Regions from separate parts of the Anaeroplasma sp. genome, predicted to be linked through region 3. Evidence: riboswitches for the same ligand, from Rfam matches in the RefSeq annotation. Region 3 holds a riboswitch; each other region holds the start of a gene.
The links. Region 3 has a riboswitch for cyclic di-GMP ahead of SPJ17_RS08560 (hypothetical protein). Riboswitches for the same ligand answer to the same signal wherever they lie in the genome.

Region 1: it holds a riboswitch for cyclic di-GMP, as region 3 does, so the genes downstream of both, SPJ17_RS06645 (immunoglobulin-like domain-containing protein) here and SPJ17_RS08560 (hypothetical protein) in region 3, are expected to answer to the same signal.
Region 2: it holds a riboswitch for cyclic di-GMP, as region 3 does, so the genes downstream of both, SPJ17_RS04465 (hypothetical protein) here and SPJ17_RS08560 (hypothetical protein) in region 3, are expected to answer to the same signal.

What each region holds. Positions count from the first base shown of each region.
Region 1 is NZ_JAXFPY010000098.1:491-7,858, reverse strand. It holds gene SPJ17_RS06665 (diacylglycerol kinase family protein) at 1-850, opposite strand, end outside; gene SPJ17_RS06660 (lysophospholipid acyltransferase family protein) at 852-1,685, opposite strand; gene SPJ17_RS06655 (ATP-binding protein) at 1,789-2,985, shown strand; gene typA (translational GTPase TypA) at 3,115-4,941, shown strand; cyclic di-GMP riboswitch class I at 5,286-5,360, shown strand; partial or broken gene SPJ17_RS06645 (immunoglobulin-like domain-containing protein) at 5,414-7,368, shown strand, end outside.
Region 2 is NZ_JAXFPY010000067.1:48,536-55,903, reverse strand. It holds partial or broken gene SPJ17_RS04465 (hypothetical protein) at 1-3,724, opposite strand, end outside; cyclic di-GMP riboswitch class I at 3,775-3,854, opposite strand; gene SPJ17_RS04460 (diacylglycerol kinase family protein) at 4,093-4,947, opposite strand; gene SPJ17_RS04455 (TrkA family potassium uptake protein) at 4,947-5,711, opposite strand; gene SPJ17_RS04450 (potassium transporter TrkG) at 5,708-7,060, opposite strand; gene SPJ17_RS04445 (DegV family protein) at 7,189-7,368, opposite strand, start outside.
Region 3 is NZ_JAXFPY010000125.1:136-6,313, forward strand. It holds partial or broken gene SPJ17_RS08550 (hypothetical protein) at 1-236, opposite strand, end outside; gene SPJ17_RS08555 (hypothetical protein) at 240-1,331, opposite strand; gene SPJ17_RS08560 (hypothetical protein) at 1,359-2,144, opposite strand; cyclic di-GMP riboswitch class I at 2,205-2,280, opposite strand; gene SPJ17_RS08565 (bifunctional diguanylate cyclase/phosphodiesterase) at 2,389-4,017, opposite strand; gene SPJ17_RS08570 (EAL domain-containing protein) at 4,030-6,178, opposite strand, start outside.

The DNA.
Region 1 (7,368 bases), on a different contig from region 3:
CGTACCAAGCATCATATTCTTTAACATCTAGGAATGTTTCACCATCAATTTGAAGAGCACAAGGTGTATCAAATTCAACGTGAATGTGCTTGCCAACTAGGAATTCAATCATTTCGGTATGCTTTACATGGGTCCCTTTAAAAATACCCATGAAAGCTGTAATGGTATGTAATCTAGATTGACCATACATTACCGCACAGGTCAAATTGCCACTTAATCTATTTTGCTCTGGTGTAGCCTTCATTCCACCACCATAGTATCTACCATTCATTGTAGGGGCAATCCATACCTCCTTGAATTCCTTTGTAACGCCATCAACCGTAACTTTTGCGTTTCTACGCTCATATTTGCCACTAAGTAAGGATAGAGCAATAGAAGTATAATTTACATTTTTACCCTTAGCTTTAAGGGAATCTGCAACCTCACAAACCATTCCATCAAGACCATAGCCAACATTATTGATGAAATATTGCACATGGTTACCTACCTTAACCTTAGGTAGCTTTTCTAAATATGGATTGATTTCGATAAGTTTTAGATTAACATCCTTATCCTTCAAATCATGAACAAAATCATTTCCTGTTCCCCAAGGATATAAATAATAGGTGACACCATCACATACAGGATATGTTTTAATGTCATTCGCAAAGAAAGAAAGGGTACCATCTCCACCAACTAAAATGAGATTGTCTCCAGCCTTTAAATCCTTTGCTAAATCTTCAAAAATAGTAGAAGTATAGTCAATCTCCTCTAAATCTGGGAATTGACCAGATAATTCCTTTGCTGCCTTTTTCTTACCATCGTCACCTTTACCGTTATTCGATAATGGATTATAAAGAAGATAATTCATATTAACCCCTTTCCGCTAGCTTCTTCTCTATTAAATGCTTACAGTAGTGAGCTAGCTCTTGCGAATTCATATCTTTATATTTTTCGTAAGGTATTACCTCACATACATCGACAAATACTCTAGTGTTTCTATACCAAAATTGCTTTCCAACCTTGTGTGTGTTTTTAATAGCTACAACAGTAATAGGGCACTTTGCCTTAAATGCAATTTTAAAGCTTCCACCCTTAAAATCCATTAATCCATTCTCTGGATGATGGTTTCTTGTTCCCTCAGGACAAATATATACACTTGCTAGATTCTTAGATAATGCCTTAGATGCACGAACAATAGATTTTACAGCATTAAAATCATTATCTCTATCAATCTCAATAAAATTACAATTGTAAATGAATGGACCTGCGATAGGCATTGTTAGATTACCTGGCTTAGTTACGCAAGTAACTGGCTGTCCTTTTGTATAATATAGAATTGGCATTGGATCAAAATTCGATGTATGATTGGATACAATCATACTTTTTTCCTTTGGGAATTCTCCACTTCTAGTAAAATGAATACGGAATAGGAAAGGGACCACATAGGAGGTTTGTCTTACAAACCAATAACAAATTTTAGAGCCATTTTCTGGCTGTGGCTTGCCCTTTTTAATCTTTATATTCATAAATAGAGATGCTATCCAAAGTGGAATTAAATAAATTCCAAACCAAATGATGTATAGAATAGGAATAAATAGTACGAATATTAAAACCCACCACCATGTTGTATACGTTCCTGTAAAATAACAAATAACGCCAGATGTAGCAGTGGCTAAAAGAATAAGTATTGTATTAACGATCATAATAAAAACTCCTCATTGCTACTTTATTTTATCATTTTTCTTTTTTATTTTCTACATTTTCGATATAATTTAAGAGAAATATAGGGCAAAAGAGGTGCATTTTATGTTTTATGTAATGAATGAGATAAAAAAAGCATATATTTTAGATTCTATTTTGAATGCAAAGGATGATCAAAATCTTGCCAAACTTGCGGTAGGGAATCTAATATCCTTCTCTATAGAGCATGGAATAACAGGTAATCTTTATAAAAAATATATTTTGTATACTTTAATGTATAATGAAAATTCTTATACGAGAAGTATTGAATTGAATCAAAAAACAGAAGGACAATCCAATATTATCTTGATGGATTATCAGGAATATTTTGAATTATATAACAAGGAATTTGAATTCCTAAAGGAAACAAAATATTTCACCTTTAAAAGAGGTGAGGATACCTATTTAGCAACTATGCTAGATGATTTATATAATAAGATTGAGCAACTCAATAATTATTTAAATTTTGTTCATGCAATTGAAGGCTTCTATAAGGAAAAGGGACTATCGGATATGGCTATATATAAAGCCTTCCGTGTAGCGGATGGCATATTAAAGCCAATTAAAAATGTATTAAATATTACATTTAAGGATTTAATTGGATTAGAGTATCAAAAAAAGCTATTATGCGAGAATACAGAAAACTTTATTTTGGGTAAGCCTTATAATAATGTATTATTATATGGTGATGCAGGCACTGGTAAATCAAGCTCCATTAAGGCTTTAATTAATGAATATTTTGATAAGGGCTTAAGAATTATAGAGGTCTATAAGCATCAAATGGCAGAAATATCTAAAATTATAAACAAATTAAAAGCAAGACCATATCACTATATCATTTATATGGATGATTTATCCTTTGAGGAAAATGAAATTGAATATAAATATTTAAAGAGTATCATAGAAGGTGGTATTGAGCCTAAGCCTGAAAATGTTGTCATTTATGCAACATCCAATAGAAGACATTTAATTAAAGAAACAACAGAGGATAATGGGACCATATTTGATGATTTACATAGAAACGAAACACAGGCAGAAAAATTGTCCCTATCCTATCGATTTGGCCTTCAAATCTTTTATAGCTCTTTAACTCCATTGGAATTTCGATCTATGGTTTTGAAAATGGCAGAGGATCATAACATTCAAATGGATGAGGATCTTTTAATTAAAGAAGCCAATAAGTTCCAAATGAGAAGCGGTACATTATCCGGTAGATGTGCAGAGCAATTTATTAAATATTTATCGAATAAAATAGAAAAATAGCCCAATTCTTTAAGATATTTGAAATTATCCTTAAAGAAATCGGTTTACAAAGTAAAAAAATTGTGGAAATCAAAACTCATTTAATATATAATGAAACAGGTTTAAATTCTATAAAAAAGGGTGAAAATTATGGAAATTAGAAACGTTGCAATTATAGCTCACGTTGACCATGGTAAAACAACAATGGTTGATAAGCTTTTACAAAGCTCACATACATTTAGAGAAAATCAGCAGGTAGAGGAGTGCGTAATGGATAATAACGCACTAGAAAGAGAAAGAGGTATTACGATTCTTTCTAAGACTACTGCCATTAAATGGAAGGATACAAAAATTAATATTTTAGATACTCCAGGCCATGCAGACTTCTCTGGTGAGGTTGAAAGAATTATGAAGATGGTCGATGGAGTTGTTTTGATTGTTGATGCATATGAAGGTACAATGCCACAAACTAGATTCGTATTAAAGAAGGCATTTGAAGCACATTTAAAGCCAATCGTTGTAATCAATAAGGTAGATAAGCCATCCGCAAGACCTTTAGAGGTTGTTGATGAGGTATTAGAATTATTTATCGATTTAGGATGCGATGAGGATGAGCTTGATTTCCCAGTATGCTACGCTAGTGCTGTAAATAATACATCATCCTTAGATCCAGATCCATCTACACAAGCTCCATCTATGGGACCATTACTCGATATGATCTTAAAATATATTCCAGCCCCATCTATGGATTGTAATGCCCCACTTCAATTACAGCCTGCATTACTCGATTATACAGATTACACGGGAAGAATTGGTATTGGTAGAATTGTACGTGGTACAATTAAGTCTGGTGAGGTTGTATCCTGTTGTAGACTTGATGGATCGATTAAACAATTTAGAGTGCAAAAGCTATATTCCTATTTAGGACTTGATCGTATTGAAATTGAAGAGGGTGAGGCAGGAGATATTGTCGCATTCTCTGGACTTCCTGATGTATCTGTTGGTGAAACCATTTGTACTGTAGGTAAGGAAGAGGCTTTAGAGCCAATTCATATCTCAGAACCAACCGTACAGATGACCTTTGGTACAAATACTTCTCCATTTTGTGGTAAGGATGGTAAGATGGTCACTGCATCAAAAATTGAGGATAGGTTATTCCGTGAGGTTCAAAAGGATGTATCCTTAAAGGTAGAAAGAATTGGAAATTCTGAAGAATGGATTGTTTCTGGTAGAGGTGAATTACATCTAGGTATCTTAATTGAAACTATGAGAAGAGAAGGCTATGAATTCCAGGTTTCCCGTCCAAGAGTAATTATGAAGGAAATCGATGGTATCTTGTCGGAACCATATGAATATTGTGTTATCGATACTCCATCGGATACTGCAGGCTCCATCATTGAAATGATGGGTAACCGTCATGGTATTATGGAAACCATGTCCAATACAGAAACACAAACTAGACTTATTTATAATATTCCATCTAGAGGATTAATCGGATTTAATACAGATTTTATGACATTAACTAAGGGCTATGGTATTATCAACCATTCCTTCAGTGAATATAGACCTATGGAGGCCGTAAGTGTTGCTGAAAGAAGTGTTGGTGTATTAGTCTCTATGGCACAGGGTCAATCTACTGCATATTCCATTGGTGCACTTGAAGATAGAGGATCTATGTTTATTTCTCCAGGTGAGGAAATCTATGAAGGTATGATCGTTGGTGTTGCGAATAAGGATTTAGACTTAGCAGTGAATGTTGTTAAAGCTAAGCAGCAAACGAATACACGTTCTTCAAACAAGGATACAACAGTAGTATTAAAGAGACCTATTGTTATGGCACTTGAGCAATGTCTAGAATTCATCAACGAGGATGAATTAGTAGAAATTACTCCAAAGCATATCCGTCTAAGAAAGAAAATTCTAGACACTGTTGAACGTAAGAAATTTGATGCAAAAAGAAGAAGTGAAAAGGAATAAACTAGAGGGCTTTCATAAGCCCTTCTTTTCTTCTTTCAATTTTCTCATATTTAATATGCATAACTTCAATATTTAAACGATAGGCTTTTTTAGACATATTTTAAAAAAAGTCTAATTTAATTTTAGAGATTTTTTGTGAGACAATTTATGGATTTTCGGACAAAAATGAAGCATTTAAAGCATATTTTATTATAAATGTTTGAAAACACAAAATTTTATGCAACAATTTTGCTTTATTTGCCTAACTGGATGTGAGTTTAACTTTTATTTTTTAGGGGGAATCGATAGCTTGCGAATAAAATATATGTTGAAATCGTTTTTTTGAAATGATATACTTATGGCATATTGGATAAAGGCAAAACTAGAGTAATCTAGCGACGCAAAGCTATAGGGTCTTTACGAGACAGCCAGTTGCGATTTACATAAAAGTAATAGCAACTGGTTTTATTATTTTAAAAAGGGGGGCAATTCTATGAAGCATTTTAAGACTAAGTTTATAATCATTATAGCATCCATTGTTTCATTGATTGCTATTACATTAGGCGTTTATGCATATGTTTCTAGGATATCTGCAAGAGGAGAAATTAGTGTTTCAGCCACAACCATTAATGCTAAAACTACCTACACCTCATCAACGGATATCTTTGAATGGACCTATATAGAAGCTGGTGATATTAAGGAAATTAACATCACCACAGAAAATCAAACAGATGTTATTCTTCATAGATACTATAATATTCAATTAGCAAAAGACTTTACTTCTGATGAAAATCTATTGAAGGCAATTATTGTTTATTACAACAATACATATATTGGAACATTAAATGATGTTGTGAGCAAGCCTTTAAAAATAGAAGAGAAATATAATTTTATTGGACTTGCATCAAATAAAACCGATGGATTTAAATTTGAATTGCATCAAGCAGCAAAAAATTCTATTTTAGATAATAAGGATGTTAAAGTTACTATTACAACCTTTACTGAAAATGCCGATTATTATAAATATATTTTCGTTAAAAGCGAAGCAGATTTTAAAAAGGCAATCGATGATATGAATTCTGGTATGCTATCAGAAACTCCTACTATTGTTTTATGCAATAATATTACCTTAACAAACAATTACACAATTAGTGAACCTACGACCATCTATATGAATGGTTCTACACTAAATGGTGATTTAACAATTAATGATACAACTGCAACAGATCCTAATGCTTTATTAGAGGTATTCGGTGAGGGTGCATTTAATGGAACAGTTACCTTAGGAGATAATTATGATCAAAATGGTGCGATTAACCTAGTTAAAAACCATGTTAAGGATGTCTTAAAGGATGGAGTTTCGGCTGGTTCAACTACAAATATTTTAGGCCATTATGCATTCTATGGTATTTCTGTTTCAGCTATTACAAGATGTACTTTTACATCTCCAGATATAATTGTTCAAAATTCATCTAATGAGTATTACAATGCATTAGGTGCTGTTAAAGTTCATAATGATGAAATTATTAATTTTAAAATTTTAGGTTCAAAAACAGAACTAATTGATGGCACTTTAGCTCATTTACCACAAAACCGTACAATTTCATTGGATTTATTCTTGCCAACCTACATTCCTAGTCAAAATGCAAGTATCACATGGAAATCTAGTGATGAATCTATTATTACAAATACAGGTAAAATAACTGCAAAACGATTAGAAAATGCAGCAGTCACATTATATGCAGAAATAAGGGTAAATGAGAAAGTCTTTACTAGAACATTTAACTTTAAGGTATCTGCACATAATAATGAAATTAATTTCTATAAATTAGTTCAAGAAATATCTCCAATCGTAATTAGTAATGTTAGAAATAGTGAAGCAGATGATAATGAAGCTTTATATCATTTACCAATTGTAAACGATAATGGAGCATATGATTATAGAACATCTTATACATCCCCTGTAAATACAGAATTATTTAAATGGTCTGCTTATAGGAATATTGGACTTAAAAGTATTACATACAAAAAGGCTCCAGAGCAAGAAAAATTTGATTATATTACATTAGAGAATCCTAATAAATTATATTTAAATAATATTACTTTAAATAATTACGCAAGTATCACAATTACTGGTGATTTTGGTAATGAAGAAAAATATTCTACAAATATAAATATTAGTATATCTGTAGGTTCTAATACCCAATTACTAGAAAAAACATTCTCACAAATTAGTGACGAATTAAGCCAAATCTCTATATTAGGTAATATTTTATCTACAAGAATTCAAAATGGAATGGCAAATGAAAAAGGAGATTTCTCCTTAAGTACAAGATATCTTGATGAAGAAACAAATGAGTTAAGCGAGGATTATTCTGTAGAATATTCTGGCGAATCGAATATCATTACAAGCATTACAAAAAACGAAGAAACTGGAAAGTATGATTT
Region 2 (7,368 bases), on a different contig from region 3:
AATCACTAAATGTAGCTGTATAAGTCATTACTCCTGTATTCGTACAGGTTGGAGCTGTTGTGATTTCTGATGTTATATTTGCCTCTTCTATAATCTTATGACTTGCATCATTTTGACATACTCTTGTTGCAGTACAGCTTGAATTATCACTTGTCCATACATAGCTTGGGTAGCTATAGCTATGGCCTAGCTTTTCAACTTTCTCTTCGTGAGTCTTGGTATAATCAATACCATCTACAGTAACCTTTGCCGTATAGGTTCTAATACCATCCTCTAGGCAGGTTGCATCCTTAGTTATTTCGTTTGTGATTGTAGCCTGTAGAGTTGTCTTATGGGTTGGATCATTCTTACATGTTGCCTCTAGGGTTACATAATAATTGTTATGCCAATTCCATGTACCATTTGAATAATCATAATCATGACCTAAGGCTTCCATTTGAACAGTCTTGGTTTGAGTAGTAAACCTAGAATCACTAAATGTAGCAGTATAGGTCATTGTACCTGTATTCGTACAGGTTGGAGCTGTTGTGATTTCTGATGTTATATTTGCCTCTTCTATAATCTTATGGCTTGCATCATTTTGACAAACGAGTGTTGCAGTGCAGTTTGAATTATCACTAGACCACACATAAGTTGCATCACCATAAGTATGACCAATGCTTGGTACGCTTAAGGATTCTAAAGTAACTTCATTATGATTTGTATCATAAATAGCGCCACAATCATCACAAATATAATAAGCATTATGACCATTATTCTCACAGGTTGGTGCTAAAGCATCAACAAGATTTAGCTTGTGAGAAATATTTAATGCTAACGTTGTTGCACTAAAGCCATCTAAATCAACGATAATCTTTGTAGCATTATCACTACAGTGTAGGGTTACTCCATTGGTTTTAGATACTGTAATTACACCATCTTCTCTTTCATAAACACTAGAATCAAGTGAATTAAAATCATTAAATGCGACATCCTTAGTCGTTTCATCATTATAGATAATCGTTACAATTAGATTCGATAAATCTAGGCTATCGAATGCAGTATAGTTTAAATTTAAAGATTGCTTAATAGATAAGCCTATAATACATTTTGGTAGAACCTTAACTGTAACTGCAGCGGATGCATAAGAAAGGAAAGTTTCCTTATAACGGAAATAATAATTTCCAACAGCTACATTTTCCATAGTTGTTCTGGTAACATCCATCCAATTTAAACCATCTGTAGAATATTCCATAGCTGTAGTAAGCCCTGTAATTCTACCAGAATCTACTCCCATAGTGGATTGCATAGATGATTGAATGGTAGTTGGAGCATCTGCTTTAGATTTTAACTTATAGAAATATACATTCGATGCAGCAGGTGATCTTTTTGGGGTTGTATCAGTAATGTCCAAATAATATGTTCTCCAACCACTTGAATACCTTATAGTTGCCGCAGAATTCGTAAATGCTACTGTTAAGTTTTGTGCTGTTGTAGAAAGAACTTTACTTGATAGACTTATATAATAATTTTCTGAATGAATTCTATAATTCGTATTATTTTGGGTTACAGTCCATAGCATTGCATCACTTGGATCAACTTCAATATAGCTTGCACCAGATAGAGTCTTTACTGTCACATTTTGAAAGGATCCTGCATTGCTTCCGCTAACTAACGCATTTGCACTACCTGCACTACTGCTACTTACAATTAAATAGCTTGCACCATCTTCAATAGAATCTGTAAGCACATAGGTTTTAACTCCAGACCCTACTGGAGTTTCCGTAACATAGCCTACACTATCCTCTGTCTTTTTGTTATTAAACTTAGGTACAACAAAGAAATAATATGTTGTTTCATTTGATAAACCACTTACGGTAATATTGGTACTTGTTGTTTCTTGATAATAGGTAGTTGATGATGAATTAAAATCATTAACTAATCCATAATATACCTCATAGTTTGAAATCGTATTTGTTAAGTTATAGGAGTTAGAATACGTATTCGACCATGATAAATTCCAACTTAAATCTACACTCTTATCGGCAGCTATACAATCTAAGGACATACAAATTGGCTGTAATACAATATCATATGCATTTTTAGATGCATCCCATGAATTTTGCATGATATCACTTGAGGAGGATGTATCAATGGTATAAGGATTTTCTGTTGAGATGATGGTAAGCTCCTTGCTATCCTCGTTTACAAGTGTCCACACAACAGTTTCATTTTCCTTATTTGCCTTTTGAGTTGCAGAAAGTGTAATATCTGTTGTCCCCTCAGTATCAACAATATAGGAATCTCCATATACTGTACCACCACTAACCTGGAAGTCTTGGTTTACGAAAACTGTAACTGTTACAATTCTTTCGCTATCCTTCATTGCCATACCACCACCAATGGTCGTTGGAGCTATGGTTGTGCTTGAGCAAGAATCTCCTGTATTATAGGTAATATCAGATAAATTGGAATGATCAAATTCAACCTTTACTGGTGTTAGGCTTGAATTGCCAGATATTGCCATAGAATCGGATGCAATTGGAGCATAGGTAACTCCATTTTCATCCTTAACTAAAGCAACCTGATTATAGGTTAGAGTACCCTGTGAGCCATCTTCATTAATTAAGGATCCTGTCTTTGTTGCTGCAAATACAGAATCATCCTCACTTGCCTTATAGCAGGAATCCTCAACCTTAATTGCATTCGCAAGAGCTGCTGTCTTACCTGTTACTGTGCCATATACACAGCCCTCAAGCGTTACAGAACCAGAAGAATATTCATAGGCATCCTGTTCTTCTACTGTATCGCTAGAAAGATATACATTGTCTAATAAAATTGAGTTTGTACAAACTAGGGTAGAATCATTATTACCAATACCACCACCAGAAAATGTACCATTCGTTGTTGCATTACCTGCAACAGTTGAATTAATTACATATAAATTACCATTCTTACAGTTATTGATACCTCCACCAATTTCCTTTGAGGTATTATTTGCAATCGTGGAATTGTAAATATACATATAAGCATTTGTGCCATTCCCCTTGTTGTTACCCGTGTTTTCTCCACCGCCACCACCATAGGATAAGCTTCTATTTTCAGAAACGGAACAATTATCTAATATAAATGTACCTTGCTGATTTTGGAATCCAGCACCATATTCAGCAACATTTCTTGTAATTGATGAATTGGTAAGTACAATTTTACCTCCAACGGTATTTCTTATACCACCACCATGAGTGGATGCTGAACCTGAATTAGAGATTTGTGATTTATCGATATAAAGCGTGGAATTATTTGAGGTTGCACTATCGCTTGCACCATTAACGATAGCACTATTTCTTCCACCCTTAATGATACAGTTGTTAATATGTACTGTTGCATTTTTTGCAATATAGAATAGTGTGTAATTGGATGCATTGCTATTGATTACACCCTGATCGGTTGTACCTGTAACTAAAGCACGAATGGTCTTTCTTACCCCATCGTCATCTAAATCACCATCTAAGGTTGTACCATTTGTTAATGTAATCGATGCTGTAACAATAATTTCATCATACTCTGGTGCTTCAAGTGCACTCTTTAATTCTGCTTCTGTAGATACTTCCTTTGATAAACCATATACACGAGTAAAAGGATTTGAGAATAAAGAAAAGACAAGCACAAAAAGGGCAACCAATACTGCAACTACAGATAAAACTTTGGTTACCCATTTTCTAGTTGTCCTTTCTCTTGTACTCATAAATCTCACTCCTACGTTTTTGAAGAATAAAAGCCAGTCCCCCCAATATAATCGGTAACTGGCTAGCCATCTCCCTATGGCCCCTTTAGCTTTGCGTCGCTAGATTACTCTAGTTTTGCCTTTATTACTTTTTCTATACTTGTGTTTTCATAAATATTCTATATTTATGTATATCACAAAATAAAAACGTTTTCAATATCTTAAAAATGAAAATAATCTCTAAATTTATTGTCTGTTTTTTGAATAGGTACAATAACATAAATATTGTTTATGTAACAGATAAAGCCTTCGTTATAATACGAATAATAATAGAAATCAATGCAAAAATATTGTGATGCTTCCCAACCCAAAAGAAAAGAAAATCACAACTAAATTATGATTTCCTTTTGTTCTCCTGTAATAATTTTTATTGCATTATTAAGCTTATTTATTGTTGCATGGCTTGTAATATATCTTTCTCCATCCAGAGTAAAGCATATGTTTTTTCCATCTATTTTTATATCCTTACCTATAATTTCATTAGAATGTCTTTTGGCTTTAGATAGTAAAAAGAAAAGGAATTTAAACGTATCTATAAATCTATTTTTGGATAGGATGTATTTCAAATGAATCGAATCATCATTTATAGCTTCTATAGGGTATCCTGCCATGTATTTATTATCAATAATAAATGCTTGTGATATTTTTAAATTAATTCCATTTATGTTTACATCTGTCGCTTTTGATTTAAAGAAATCCTTTATACAAGCAAAATAATAGGCAAGCCTTCCCAGTTCCTTCTTTTTATCTGCTCTATAGGATACAGAAGTATATCGACCTATAGCTAGTCCATATAGGAAATACGTATCATTTACATGGTATGCATTCCTTTCTATGGAATTTCCTTTTATAATGATTTTTACGCATTTTTTAAGGTTTTTAGGTATTTTATAGCACTTTGCTACATCATTCATCGTTCCTCTTGGAATGATGGCTAAAGTAGGATTTTTCTTGCTATTTAGAATGCCTATTATAGCCTCATGTATGGTGCCATCTCCACCTGAGGCAATGATTAAATCATAATCCTTCGCATGAATAGATACATATTCTTTAATAGAGCCTCTTCCTAAAGTTTCAAAAATGTCTGTGGTGTATTCCACAGACAATTCTTTTTTTATATAATCGATTTCTTTTGTCTTAAGCCTTTTTCTACTGTTAGGATTATGTACTAAAAGAGCTCGCATTATTTCTTTTTTGTCTCCTTAGCATTCGCTTTAGGCTTAGCTTGAGCCTTTTTTTCAGGGGCAGGCTTCTTTTCTTCTACCTTTGGCTTTGACTTAACATTTAAGAATTGCTCAAACTTAGAATAATTATCCTTAGTACCCACAACAACTAAAATGTCTCCTGGAACAATTAAATCCATAGGCTTAGGAATTGCAAATTTATCATTTTTAATGACACCAACAATATTTACATCAAATAATACACGAACATTCATATCGATAATGCTCTTAGGCTCAAAGCCCTCACCAACAGAGATCTTTACCATTGTGTAATCCTCTGATAGCTGATAATAATCCAAAATGGAATCGGACATGATTTGGTTTGCTAAGGAAAGTGCTGTTGCCTCTTCAGGAATGATTACCTCTGTTGCTCCAAGCATTCTATAAACCTCTTTATGTCCTTCTTCGTCTGCACGAACCGTAATCTTTTTTACACCGAAGTTCTTTAAATTTAAAACGGTTAAAATAGATGCCTGTAAATTGTTACCAATCGCAACTACCGCATGGTCAATTTGATTTGCTCCAAGCTCCTTTAAGGCATTTGCCTTTGTGGAGTCTGCAACAAGGCAATGTGGGACAAACGGAGCAACCTTAGTTACGGATTCCTCATCAATATCAATAGCTAAAACATCTGCATCCATATTTGCTAACATCTTGGCAATATTTGCACCAAAACGACCAAGACCTATAATCATAAATGATTTCTTTTGTTGTATCTTTCTCATCCTATAATCACATTCTCCTCTACATATTTTATCTCTTCTTTTGAAGCACCAAGCCAATTCTTATTCACTACACCAATGATAGTTAATGGGCCAAGTCTACCAAAGAACATAATAAAGCATAATATAATTCTACTTGCAGCATTTAAGCTTGTAGTAATACCCATAGATAATCCTGTTGTTGAGAATGCACTCGCAACCTCAAATAGGATTTCTTGCATACCATACGTATCTGTTGTACCTGCTAAGGTTCTATCTGTCTGTACAATACTTACTGAGAAGGCACCTAAGAATACAATAAGTACACACATACCAATTAAAACAAACGCTTTAAATATTTGCTCATTGGATATTTTTCTTCCGAAGGCTCTAGCACTTTTACCTCTTGCATAGAACACAATCGCAATTAAAACGACGGCTAAAGTTGTCGTTTTAACACCACCACCAGTACCACAAGGGGATGCACCAATAAGCATTAAAACAACATACATTAAATAAGCACCTGGATAATCCTTTAAATTCGCTAAATTGTAGGTTGTAAAGCCTGCAGTTCTACAGGTTACTGACCCGAAAAGTGCCTGAAGCCATGTAAAATCTGGATCTCTTAGTGTTACTTTAATGAGTAATGCACCACCGAAGATTAAGAATAATGTCGTAACAATAGCTAGCTTAGAATGAAGAGAGAGCCTCTTCCATTTAAATCTCTTTTTAAAGATATCATCTATTACAACAAATCCACAAGATCCAATGATAATCATAGATATTGTTGTCATATTTACTAAAATATCATCCTTAAATCGGATTAAGGAATCCTCACCTAAATCGCCAAAAATATCAAATCCTGCATTATTAAATGCGGATGCAGAATGGAATAAGGATACTCCTAATGCATCCCACCAATTATCAAAATAATGTGTGAAGGAAAACATATTAATTCCAGCACATATAATTTGAACAGAAAAGGATATAATAACAATTTTTCTGACGAGCGGTATTAAACCAGATACAGAGTGTTGGTTTAATGCCTCTCTAAGTAAAAATCTATTGGAAACTCCAATTTTAGCACCAATCATCGTATAGAAAAATATAGCGATTGTAATGAAGGATAATCCTCCTATTTCCATAAGTATTACCATAACGATTTTTCCATAAATCGTAAAATTTGTAACACTATTTGTAGCAAGACCTGTAACACATACAGCACTGGTTGCCATAAATAGAGAATCCACAAATCCAATGGAATGATAGTCCTTTGTTGTAAATGGCATAACTAAAAGAATTGTTCCAACGATAATAATACTTAAAAAGCTTACAATGATTATAATGTAGGGATGAATCTTTTTGTTTTTCATATCCAACACCTCAACTTATGTTGTATTATACTATATTTTTTATATGTAAACAAGAAAAAGCCATTTTTATCATTGATTACGAAAAATATATTTTGAAAAAAAGAGCCAAATCATTTGGCTCAATTTTGTTATTCTTCAAGTTCTGGAATAGCCTTAGATATCGCCATCGCAAGTGCTCCTGTACCAATATGGCAAGAAACAGATAAGGAAAGTGGGCAGCAATCGATATGCCTATTAGGGAAAACCTCTTCTATTTCTTTAATAAATTCTAATACAGGGCCCTTATCCGTACCTGTATAGGCAACCTC
Region 3 (6,178 bases):
GCATCAACAGAACCAGCTAAGTGCTTCTTTAGTTCTGCCCCTGTGATATCTTGGCTAAAATTAGTTCCATCTAAGGAAATCATTAATCCTTCTTGGCCTTCAACCTTAAAATCGAATTCATCTACTGTGGCATTATTGCCAATCAATACATAGGCAAATGTTGTAGCGGTTAGGGATACTGCTAGTGCTAATGAAGCTGCCCCAGATAAAATTAATTTAATTGCTTTTTGCTTCATATCTTATCCCTCCACCTTTGTAAAGTTTAGGAAGAAGCGGATTGATTCTGTATCCACACGTGGAAGATAATCTGCATCGTAACCATCTAACCAAATGTAGAAGGTTGCTCTTACAATATTGTAATTCCCTTCGGTATCTCTTTCGAATATTCCTAAAGGATACAAATCATCAAAATTCTTAACTGTTTCAACATATTCCGTATCATAATCCTTTAAATAAAGACCGTTCTTTGCACGCTTGTGTGTATTATTGAAATATGTCACCATTGGATTAACTGCCGGATTATGCAAATCATCTGTTGCATTTTTGTATGCACTAGAACCATATCCGTCGTTAAGCTCATAGATTAAATCACCTTCACTTCCTACAACACCAATTCGCATTGCGTTTGCTGGATTAATAGTGATTTTTTCTCCTGATTCATATAATCCTACTGTAGCTGGATTTTCTCTTGTATCTAAAGAAGGTAAGATATTTAATGAATTATCTAAAGGTACTTCAGATGGATCAGCCTTAATATATGATTCACCTAAGCCTTCCTCATGATCACTATCCGCAAATACTAATTTGTATTTTTCCTTCGGATGATTCGATGATGGGATTGCTCTAAAATATAAATCAAATTTCAAATAGGAAGCCGATAGCTTGTTTTCTGTTAAAGCAAATGGTTTAAAATAATCACCATCTATATAATCTAATGGATCCTTTACATTATCTATTGTATTAAATCCATAGAATTGCCAATTTTTATTTGGAGATACAGCACCAAGTACTGTTTCGCCATAAGTATTTACCATTGATTCTACTTCATCACTTGTAAAATCATTTAATGTCTTGTTTTCATCATTAACTAAATTATATCTTTGAAGTGCAATTGCTTTTGTAAGCTCGCTTTTTGTGATTGTATCAACAAAATGTACTCCGTCTACGGAAATCTCAAGACCTTCATCCGTATGAATATGAATATCAAATTCATCGGTCCATGCATTTGCGTTTCTCGCAAACCAAGCGTAGGTTGTTGAGGTTAGACAAACTGCAGTAGCTGCAACTGATGTAAGACCCATTATTAACTTTCTCGTTATGTTTCTTTTCATACCTCAACCTCCTTTACTAAATTGCTGCTACATCAATACTTTGATTAGCATTTCAAATTTAATAGTTCCATTGTAAAGTGCCTCTCCATAATACTCGGAATCAGGATCATCTCCCTCTAACCATAATAATATAGAATACTTTACATAATTCATTCCTTGACCATAACCGATATTAATCTGCTGATCGTCAAATACAGTTCCACCTGAAGGATTTGACGAATTTGCAAATGATGCAGGAGTGATAATATAGCTTGGATATTCAATCGATGTTACATCCTTATATTTATCCAATGCATGAGCTCTTTCAAGTGAATCAGGTTTCTGATACAAGTGAGGGTCAGAAACATTATAAGATTCATAATAAGTAAGAACTCTAATAATCTCATCAGAATAATTTGTAACATTAGAATATGTTAACTGCACATTTACACCAACACCACCGGATTGTGATGTATTTTTTATATAGAACGTATAAACATATAATGAGTTATTGTCTATAGGATTAAATCCTGTTGGTTTACAAATTTCTCTTAAAGTTTGGTAATCCTCCTCCAAGAAATATCTTGGAGAATAATCGTTCATATTTGTCATTGGGTCTGCAACTAAGCTAGCAGATGGATTCTCTTCATCTAAATCAAGAGTGACACCTATACTTTTTTGTACATCGCCTGATTGAACACGAATCACAAATTGTCCTGCTTCTTGTCCAAGCCACATAGCCATGATAATCAAGGCAGCCGCAACAAATAACAAAATCAATAGTGCCATTTTAAAGAAATTCGATTTCCATAAGGATACAAGTTTTTTTGGCATCTAGGCTACCTCCTTCGTCATTTTAGAAAATAAAAATGCCATTCTGGATTACACTTCCAAAATGACAACTGGCTGACCTATTTTGGTCCCTGTAGCTTTGCGTCGCTAGATTACTCTAGTTTTGCCTTTAACTACTTAAAATTATAGGGCCTTTAGAAAACGTTGTCAACCAATTTTGGTATGAAATCCGTTAATTATGTGAAATTTTGTTAGGCATTTTTTTTAAAGTGTCTATTTGTTCTTTTTAAACTAATAGATCATCATCTGAAGGATCCGAGACCAATAAATCGTCTCCTTCAGTATCATCATAATCGTTATTTGTGCGGGATTCTCTAGAAATACGATCTAAGTATTCTTCTGGAGTTTCCTCATGATCTTCTTCAAGTACTACATCATCAGAATGCATTTCCTTGAATAATGCTTCATTATCCTCAAGAGCGGATACATCATCAAGTAATACTTGATATTGACGTTTTTCAATATATTCTTCGAATGCTTCTTCACTTAATGCTTTCGCAAAATAGTAACCCTGACCTAAGAATACATTCTGTTCCTTAACGTACTTAGTGATTTCTGCAGTTTCGATACCCTCAGCAATTAATTCCTTGTTGTTATCCTCTGCATATTTAACTAAAATTTGTAAGAATCTTTCCTTCATGAAGTTGTTTTCAACATCCTTAAGGAAGTTTCTACCAAGCTTAATAACATCGACAGGGGACTTCTGAATGTTTTGTACAGATTGTCCATCAAGCTCAAATCCATCGATTGCAATCTTGAAGCCATAGTCACGAAGCTTGTAGATGTTTGTTTTGATTACTGCGATTCTTTCTACCATCATGAAGTCATTAACTTCTAACATGAACCACTCAGGCTTTGCTTGGTTCTTATTCATGATTTCAATGAATGAGTTTGCAAGGTGTGGGTCAAGTAGCTGCTTCGTAGATAAGTTTAGTGAAAATCTAAGTGGAACCGTAGGGAACTTTTCTGCCATGCTGTTATGCATACGGATCATAGTTTCCATACCCCATTCACCGACCCACTTGATGTCTCCAGATTGCTCTAAGACCTTTAAGAAGGTTGCTGGAGACTGTATACCCTTCGTTGGGTGATTCCAACGCATTAGGGCCTCAGCACCATTCATTAGCTTATTCTTTAAATCAAGAATAGGCTGGAAGTAAAGTGCGAATTCCTTCTTTTGGATCGCTTGCTTAACTTCTTGGAAGTAAGCCATATTATCATATTCTTCTTCCTTGATTGTCGCATAGAAGTTTGTATATTTATTACCACCATCACGCTTAGATACGTAAGTGGTTAATTCCAAATTGGAATATAATTCTTCGAAGGTTTGACCTGCATTAGGATATGAGGCCATACCAACGGATACAGAAAGTGTAATGGATTCACCAACCAATACCTGGTATGGTGCTTGTGCAGCTGTAACAATCTTAGATGCAATCGATTCAAGTCTTGCGAAGTTATCCTCATCCTTAATAAATACCATAAATTCATCATTTTGATATCTACATACAGATGCATTATATGGAATTACTCTTAGGATTCTTGTTGCAATTTCTTTAAGCATTAAATCGCATGCCTCATGGCCGAATACTTCATTTAAATCGGAAAATCCATCAATATCTACATACATTAATGTCATCGCACCGAAGCGGTCAACCTTTTTAATGTAATTACGAACAGAATCCTCCATTGCTCTTCTTGTTACTGCATCCTCAACAATAACCTCAGATTCTTCCTTTTCCTTACGTATGTTTCTACGAATTAACCAATATAACAAGAAACCTAGTCCTAAAGTAACGATTAATGAAACGAAAACTAATACAATAGCTCCGCCATCAGAAATTAAAAATCTCATAGTCCATACCTCCTACTTCTTACTCTTGGTATTGTACATCTCTAATAATTCAACTGCATCATCGTATGGCATTGCCTTACCAATTAACCAACCCTGAATTACTCTACAGCCCATCTTCTTAACCATATCGGATTGTTCCTGTGTTTCTACACCTTCACAAATTAAGTTAAGATCTAGGGCATTACCTAAGGCACAAATCGTCTTAACGATATTTTCGTGTACCTTATTTGTTTCGATATATTTTGTAAATTCCTTATCAATCTTTAAGGTATCTACTGGTAAATCCTTTAAATATAGCATAGAAGAGTAACCTGTACAGAAGTCATCTAAATGAATATGGAAGCCAGCTTCTCTAAGTAATCTAAGCTTTTCTGTAATGAGCTGCATAGAACCCATTAATAATGTTTCTGTAATTTCTACTGCTATAGAGCCCTTCTTTAGCTCATTTGAATTAAATTCATCAATTAATTGCTGTACAAAACCTACCTGTAGTAGCTGTACTGGAGATACGTTAATAGAAACATGCACTCCATATGGTTCAAGCTTCTTTGCAAGCTTGAAGGATTCTGTAATAACAAACTTACCAATATCTAGCATGTGACCACGCTGCTCAGCAAGCTCAATGAATAGCTGCGGTGATTTATCTCTATATTTTGGATTCATCCAACGAATTAATGCCTCAAAGCCATCAATTCTGTTGTTGAATACATCAAACTGAGGCTGTAGCCACATTTGGAATTCACGACCAATTAAGCCCATTTCGATATCGTGCTCCATTTCATCTGCAGCTAAGATAATACCATCCATTGTAGGCTCATAGATAATATAATCCTTACCTGTTAAGGATGACATATTTCTATAAGCTAAGTCTAGCTTAACCCTTATATCATCAAGCTTAATTTCTTGAAAATCTGTAGATTTAACATTATAAATTACAATTTTAGTCTTTAAATAGATATTATTTGCTTTAACCGTAATAGGTCTTTGAAGTAAATCTAAGAATTCATTGATTAATGGCTGTACACTTGCGAATTCATCGTTAGGTACAATAACCATAAACTTAGATTCATCGATATGATATACCTTATGCTCCATAAAGGAATCCTTAATCATATCTAATAATTGAATTAATAATTGATTATATACCGTCTTACCAAAGACTTGGATGATATCTGCATACTTAGTAATATTGATTTCAACGAAGGCTACATTATAGCCTTGGTTGTTTTCTAATATCTTTTCAAATTGGTTTTCCAGTGTGAATCCATTATCACACTTCGTAACAGAATTCTTACCAGACATGATTTCTAGATGCTTACGCATTCTATAATCTGTTGTAATATCTGTACCCATTAGATAATAGCTATTGGAAATGAATAATGGAGATAAATGTAAGAATTTTACATTTTCTTCATCATATAGGTCCATAGGAACCTTACATTCAAATGCTTTATTTTCCTTTATTGTTTTAATGATTGGCTCATTTGTTTCAACATCAATAAATTCATCAACATTTAAAAGCTTTCTTGTAACACCATACATTTGCTTAAATGTTTTATTTGTAAATATGATCTTACCATTTGGATCAATTCTTAATACCATTGCCTTAGTAGCCTGTACTGCGTGGCGGTCAGCTCTAAGTAGCTGTGAGCACTTTCTTACACCTAAAATCATAATTCCAAGCATTGCAATCGTAACGATTACTCCAGCAACGAAATAGATTACAGCCTGCTGAATTACCCAATCGATACCTAAGAAGTTATCACCTAGTACAATTACTGTACCATAGTAGGAATCTAAATAATCAATATATTTTGCAGAGAATACAACAGACTGACCAACATTTAATACAATATTGATATCCTCATGATTGTTTAGAGTAGTCATTTCAATACCATAATCGGTTGAAATGTTATCTACTAAGAATCTAAATCCTATAGAAGGATCTACTGTAGTATATTCAATTGCACCATCCGTATCAAAGATTACCATTTGACGCTCTGCGTTTGCTGCATACTCAAGAACTACAGATGCAGCAATACGAACAACTAATTTATTATTTAATGCATAGCTAGATGAATCATCCTTAATGTAATAGAAATAAAAATTCTGATCCTTTGCATGAGTCGTCTCATAATTGGCCTCATCGAATGTTGCAGCC